Linked DNA regions of uncultured Dysgonomonas sp.. The protein of the gene in region 2 interacts with the protein of the main gene of each other region in a pairwise test. Links are inferred from orthologs where the notes say so. Each region holds a gene or a part of one and is shown on either strand. Other genes may lie near its edges.

The links.
Region 1: the proteins of secA (region 2) and secG interact in binary tests that used the Escherichia coli proteins (3 or more experiments, as listed by UniProt). The link is inferred for uncultured Dysgonomonas sp. from one-to-one orthologs.

The regions. Positions count from the first base shown.
Region 1 is NZ_LT599032.1:1,564,293-1,567,241, forward strand. Bases 52-2,923 are described here. They hold secG (preprotein translocase subunit SecG), read right to left. Parts: upstream 1,733-2,923; coding sequence 1,370-1,732; downstream 52-1,369. Other genes in these bases: QZL88_RS06800 (AMP nucleosidase), read right to left, coding at 52-203; QZL88_RS06805 (type I restriction enzyme HsdR N-terminal domain-containing protein), read left to right, coding at 279-728; QZL88_RS06815 (hypothetical protein), read right to left, coding at 1,729-2,508; lptE (LPS assembly lipoprotein LptE), read right to left, coding at 2,625-2,923. Also shown: more of QZL88_RS06800, read right to left, coding at 1-51; more of lptE, read right to left, coding at 2,924-2,949. UniProt on the Escherichia coli protein: Subunit of the protein translocation channel SecYEG. Overexpression of some hybrid proteins has been thought to jam the protein secretion apparatus resulting in cell death; while this may be true it also results in FtsH-mediated degradation of SecY.
Region 2 is NZ_LT599032.1:168,682-172,668, reverse strand. What follows is about bases 58-3,967. They hold secA (preprotein translocase subunit SecA), read right to left. Parts: upstream 3,573-3,967; coding sequence 258-3,572; downstream 58-257. Other genes in these bases: QZL88_RS00710 (alkaline phosphatase family protein), read right to left, coding at 3,622-3,967. Outside these bases: gyrA (DNA gyrase subunit A), read right to left, coding at 1-12; more of QZL88_RS00710, read right to left, coding at 3,968-3,987. UniProt on the Escherichia coli protein: Required for protein export, interacts with the SecYEG preprotein conducting channel.

The DNA.
Region 1 (2,949 bases), 1.4 Mb from region 2 along the record:
CCAAAATTAATAATGGTAATACCATTAGCCGATGCATTCGGCATATTGCCGTCGAGCCCTACAATAGGCACGTTGAAATGACTGGCAAACACCTCTACATACTTTGCAAAATTGGTAAGTAATATATGTTTGGTAAACTGTTCTAATGGCCTTTTGGTATACCTTGGAAGCCAATTGTCTACAATTTCTTGTTTTGTTTTCATATTAACTTTACTTTTGTTTTAAGATACAACAAGTATCTTTTATTTTTTGTTGTACAGGATTAACAAAGGTAACAAATGTTGGATTTAAATCTGCCCCCTTTCAATATAAATGTAAAAAAAACGGACGGAAGACTTAGCGTTTTCGACAGGCTACGTCGTAAGTTTGTGACACTTACACCCGAAGAATGGGTACGCCAGCACTTCATTAATTACCTGATCACAGAGAAGGGGTATCCGCAGGCTTTAATAGCTAACGAGATACAAATCAACCTGAATAATCAGAAGCGCAGGTGCGATTCCATCGTTTACGATAAAACGATTTCCCCTCTGGTCATAGTCGAATATAAATCACCGGATGTGGAAATCACTCAGGCTGTTTTCGACCAGATAGTAAGATACAACATCGTACTGAAAGTAAAATACCTGATTGTATCCAACGGACTCAGCCATTACTGTTGCCGGATGGATTACAGCACGCAAACATTCGAATATCTTGCCGATATACCGACATATAAAGAATTATAACCCTCTGTAAAATTACATATTTTAACCATATACAGTTAAAATCTGACACATCTGACAGGTTTTTCATTATTTCCGTCTTACAATTTCATATTAGTTAACTCTATTTAGTTAAAAGGTAACAAAGGTAACAGATATACCAGTTATCAGTGAACAGTCATCAGTTAGCAACTTGTATCTTATATTTTGTATTTTGTCTACTTGTAACTTTTTCAAAAGGTAACACATGTAACAGTTTTTTATCCTTTGTGATTTCCTTCGTGTATTTGGTGGCTAAAACTCTTTACCGCAAGGTAAACAGATAGTTACACAAAAGATGCTATATAAAAGGTAACAAAGGTAACAAAGGTAACAGATATATTAGCAAACAGTCAACAGTTAGCAGTCAACAATATTTCACGCAGAGACGCTAAGGCGCAAAAGGTAACAAAGGTTACACTTTTTTACTTATTACTTTTACCTTCATTGTAAGTCCCCCTTGGGGAAACAACATTCGGCAGAGCCAATTATGGGGCCATCAATCTTTCAAAGAGCTCATAAAAACCGTATAGATAAATATATCCGGCAAATACACGCACCTATATCGCAAAAAAGGCTTCTCGTACGAGAAGCCTTCAATATCTTAATTATATTCTAGTCTGAGATTATTCAGCAGGAGGTGTTGCAGGCTGCTCTGTAGCAGGCGCAGTGTTGCTTGGTATTGCAGGCAGTGTTGTCGACATATCAGGAGCACCTGTATTAACAGGAGCAGGAGCACCTACTTCCGGTTGAAGAGTAGTTGTCGCTTTCGGCCTGATCATAACACAAACTATACTCATCACCATGATGAAACTGGCTAGTCCCCAAGTTGCTTTTTCAAGGAAATCGGTAGTTTTACGAACACCCATAATGGCGTTTGATGATGAGAAACCTGATGAAAGGCCACCACCTTTAGAATTTTGAACAAGAACTATCAGTACTAAGGCAATCGCTGCAATTACAATTAATACAGTAATAAGTGTAATCATTTTGTATCTTTAAATTTCGAATTTATAATCAGTTTTTCCAAAAAACTCAATTGGTCTGCAAAGTAAATATTTTTTTTCGGATAATTCAAACTTAAGTGTTTAATAATTTTGTATGCTTTCTCATACTTTTTCTGTTTTATGTAGATTTTAGCCAATGTTTCGGTAAAAAATACATCTTCGTCCAGCTCATCATCTTTTTCATCCGTTTTTTCCGTATCATCCGACAAAGGCTCGTCGTCTCCACTCATTTGTATGCGGATACCGCCTTCCATCTCCGAACGGGTAATGAATGTATCTATGATATTCTGATGCTTGAGGCTTGACGGCTCTTTATCTGCAGGGACATCTTCACTCTCTACTACAGAAGTCACCTGCATATAAGTAAAGTAATCTGTAGTAGCGAGACTTGAATGCGATATACTATACTCCAATTCCATATCTGAATTATTGTCTCCCTTCGATTCGAAAAAAGCATTCAGCAACAAGCTGGTCTTATCCTCACTCACTTCTGCCTTTCCCGTCTGACGGAAAAACGAGTCGTACTCATCACTCAAAATATAATAAAATAAAGCCTTACGGTCATTTACAAAAATACTTAATCTTCCAAGTTCTTCCTGAAAACTTTCAGACTCAAATAAATATACAGACTTCAGATAAGTAAATATACCCGTCTGCGAATATGGATATTCTTCAACAAAAGCCTTTAAAGGCTGTATATCCTCTTGCGAAGGATTTACGCCTTTTCCGGTTAATTTATAGAATTGTTGAATATCCACTTTTTTAATTAAAAATGATGAATTAAGAATGATGAATTATTCAGAAATATAGGATATAAAATCTCAATTGATTTGAAATTCTTAATTCATCATTCTTAATTATTAATTACTTTTTTCTACCAATTAGACATTGTCGCATTAAAAATCTGGTCTACAATATCTTTCGTCAACTCATCAATCAATCCATCCTGTACATCGGTAAGCATCAGGCTACTGGAGAAATCACGGTAAGCTGTAATCGTTTCCTCCTTGTCTTCCTGAGGATTTTTATTATTTCTGAATCGCATTTTCACTCCTAATGTCAGACGTGTTTCCGCGGAGAAGTTATCTTCTTTTACCGACAAAGGTGTCAATTCATATGTAACAATCTCCCCTTCAATCTCGAGCGACGGATTAATCGAGGTGAATTGCAATTTCGTATTACGGGTAAATACATCCTTC
Region 2 (3,987 bases):
TGTTTCTGCCATTATTTTAAGATAAAATTTTTATTCTCAAATATTTGTGAAGTACCTCCGAAATGAGGTATTTTCTAGTGTTCAAAAAACATGCTAAGATACAAATTTTCTTTGTATTAAGAAAATATAATATGCCAAAAAAGCCCGATGAATACTAAATTTCATCGGGCTTTTTATATTTAATTATTAGCAGGTTTGAGAGATAAATCAAGCATTCAAAATATAACCTGCCAATTCATTTCTCTCGTGCACTGAGATCATTCGTTTTTACCGTGACAATTCTTATATTTTTTACCACTTCCACAATAGCAAGGCTCGTTTCTTCCCGGCTTTTTATCTACATGTACGGGTGCTATTTTCGGCGCACCCTGTGGTTGCGGCGGTCTTTGTCCTCCTCCCTGAGTAGCGTTTCCGTCTTCCATCTCGTTACGTTCGGTACGATAGCGGCTATAATCTGTCTTTTGCTCCGGAGCTGCCTGACGTACCTGTTCCGGTTCACGTACAGGTATTTGTCCGCGCATCAGTATTGTTACGGCTTTACCATTAACACTGTTAAGCATAGATTTGAACAAGTTGAATGATTCCAGTTTATAGATCAACAGAGGGTCTTTTTGCTCATAACTTGCATTCTGTACAGACTGGCGAAGTTCATCCATCTCACGAAGATGTTCTTTCCATTCTTCATCTATAGTATGCAATACGATTGCCTTTTCAAACGATTTGATAATATCTTTCGACTGGCTGTCGTATGCTTCTTTCAGATTACAAGATATATTATAAACGCGTTTTCCGTCTGTAATAGGAATCAGTATGTTCTCGAATTTATCGCCTTGTTCTTCATAAACCTGTTTGATTACGGGATTTGCGATTTCAGCCAGACGGTCCATCTTATGTTTGAAGTTCTGAACTGCCGTATCGTATATCTGATCTACCATTGCATCCGATTTCATCGTGCGGAAGCTGGCTTCATCGAACGGAACTTCAATAGCAAGCAAGCGCAGCAGGTCTATCTTCAATCCTTCGTAGTCAAGGTTGTCCGCATATTGCTCTACTATATTCACGGCAGTGTCGTAGAACATATTCACGATATCGATTCCGATACGTTCGCCCATAAGTGCATGGCGACGACGTTTGTAAATAACTTCACGTTGCGAGTTCATCACATCATCGTATTCCAGCAAACGTTTACGGATACCGAAGTTATTTTCTTCCACTTTCTTTTGTGCACGTTCCACCGACTTGCTGAGCATGTTATGTTCAAGCATTTCGCCTTCTTTAAAGCCCATACGGTCCATCATTCCGGCAATACGTTCCGATGCGAACAGACGCATCAAATCGTCTTCCAGTGAGATGTAGAATACAGAAGAGCCCGGGTCTCCCTGACGTCCTGCACGACCACGCAACTGGCGGTCTACACGGCGCGATTCGTGTCTCTCTGTACCTATAATAGCCAATCCTCCAGCTTCTTTTACACTTGGTGCAAGTTTGATGTCGGTACCACGACCAGCCATATTGGTAGCAATGGTAACTGCCCCCGGTTGTCCGGCCAAGGCTACAACTTCTGCTTCACGCTGGTGTAACTTGGCATTCAGTACGTTATGCTTGATCTTACGCATGGTGAGCATCTTGCTCAACAACTCGGAGATTTCTACCGAAGTAGTACCTACAAGTACAGCTCGGCCTTGATTTACAAGCTCTTCTATCTCGTGGATGACTGCAGTATATTTTTCACGCTTCGTTTTATAGATGCGGTCATTCATATCCTTACGTGCGATTGGTCTGTTGGTAGGGATCACAACCACATCAAGCTTATAGATGTTCCACAACTCTCCTGCTTCTGTCTCCGCCGTACCGGTCATACCCGAAAGCTTGTGGTACATACGGAAATAGTTTTGTAAGGTAATAGTTGCAAATGTTTGTGTGGCAGCTTCCACTTTCACACGCTCTTTTGCTTCTATAGCCTGATGCAAACCGTCTGAATAACGGCGGCCATCCATAATACGGCCTGTTTGCTCATCTACAATCATTACTTTGTTGTCCATAACAACGTATTCGTCGTCTTTCTCAAACAAAGCATATGCTTTAAGTAATTGGTTTACGGTGTGTACCCGTTCCGATTTGATAGAGTAGCTCTGCATCAACTCGTCTTTCTTTTCAGCTTTCTGGGCATCGGTCAGCGACTGATTTTCTAAATCGGAAAGAAGCGCGCCAATATCCGGCAATACAAAGAATAATGGGTCATCAGAATTACCGGTAAGTAAGTCTATTCCTTTGTCAGTGAGTTCTATACTGTTGTTTTTTTCATCAATAACGAAGTACAAATCGTCAGTAACAATATGCATATTGCGCATTTGCTCTGCCATATAATGCTCTTCGGTTTTCAACATGGAAGATTTAACTCCCGGTTCACTCAAGAACTTAATGAGTGGTTTGTTTTTAGGAAGTCCCTTGAATGAACGATACAAAAGCAAACTTCCTTCTTCCTGTTCTTTTTTATCTTCCGAAGCTATTTTTGCTTTGGCTTCTGCCAATAATTTTGTACAAAGATCCCTTTGCGCTTTAACAATGATTTCTACACGCGGACGGAATTCCTCGAACAGTTGTTGTTCCCCTCTGGGAATAGGCCCAGATATAATCAGTGGAGTACGTGCATCGTCGATCAATACGGAGTCAACCTCGTCCACAATCGCATAATTATGCTTGCGTTGCACAAGGTCCGATGGGTTAATTGCCATATTATCACGCAGGTAGTCAAAGCCGAATTCATTATTCGTTCCGAATGTGATATCTGCCTGATATGCTTTGCGGCGGCCTTCCGAATTCGGCTGATGCTTATCTATACAATCAACAGACAATCCGTTGAACATATAGATCGGTCCCATCCACTCCGAGTCACGTTTTGCCAGATAATCATTCACCGTAACCACATGCACACCGTTTCCGGTAAGGGCATTGAGGAATACAGGCAGTGTACCTACCAGCGTTTTACCTTCCCCCGTGGCCATTTCAGCAATTTTACCCTTATGTAGCACAACTCCACCAAAGAGCTGTACATCATAGTGGATCATATCCCATACTATTTCGTTTCCTCCGGCAGTCCAGCGTTTGTAATAAACAGCCTTATCACCATCTATACTTACAAAGTCATGTGTTTCTGCAAGTTCCTTGTCAAACTCAGTGGCAGTCACAATAACTTCTTCGTTTTCTGTGAGGCGGCGAGCGGTTTCTTTTACAATTGAAAATACTTCAGGAAGTACTTTTTCGAGTACTTCTTCATATTTGTCGGTAACTTCTTTTTCCAGTTTGTCCACTTCTGCCCAAACGTCTTCGCGTTGGTCTATTTCCAGTGCTTCAACCCCGGCTTTCAGTTCGGCAATCTTATTTTTTTCGGTGGCCACATAGTCTTGTACCTGTTGCCTGATTTCAGCAGTTTTGGCACGTAGTTCGTCATGAGAGAGTTTCTCTATCGACGGGTATACAGCCTTAATGCGGTCTACGTATGGATTAATCTCTTTTAAGTCGCGTTGAGATTTGTTCCCGAATAATGATGATAAAATATCAGCGAATCCCATATATTTAGTTTATTTATTTCAAAATTTAATGTTTCAAGATTTAAAGATTTTAAAGCAATTCCGATAGGGCTTCTTCCCTCGCTGCATTCGGTGAACGTATACGCATGATGTACGACACCGTAGGGGCTATCTCTGTAGCCTTTATAGTCCTTTTTATTCTTTCGGCCTTTATATTATTTCCGAAGAATATAACAGGACAGACAATAGCATTGTTCCGTATTTGTTTTTCTTTAAATGAAGCATCTTGTTCGTTTACGATTTTATACCCCGGTTGTAACTCGATAAAGAGGTCCCCCGAAGTTTCTTTCGTATAACCATTCTTGTAATATTCCATTACAGGATTCCATTGTCCGTGCTGTATCTGATAAGAAGTATATACCTCTTGCACTCCTGTGAACTCGGAAACGAACTCGGC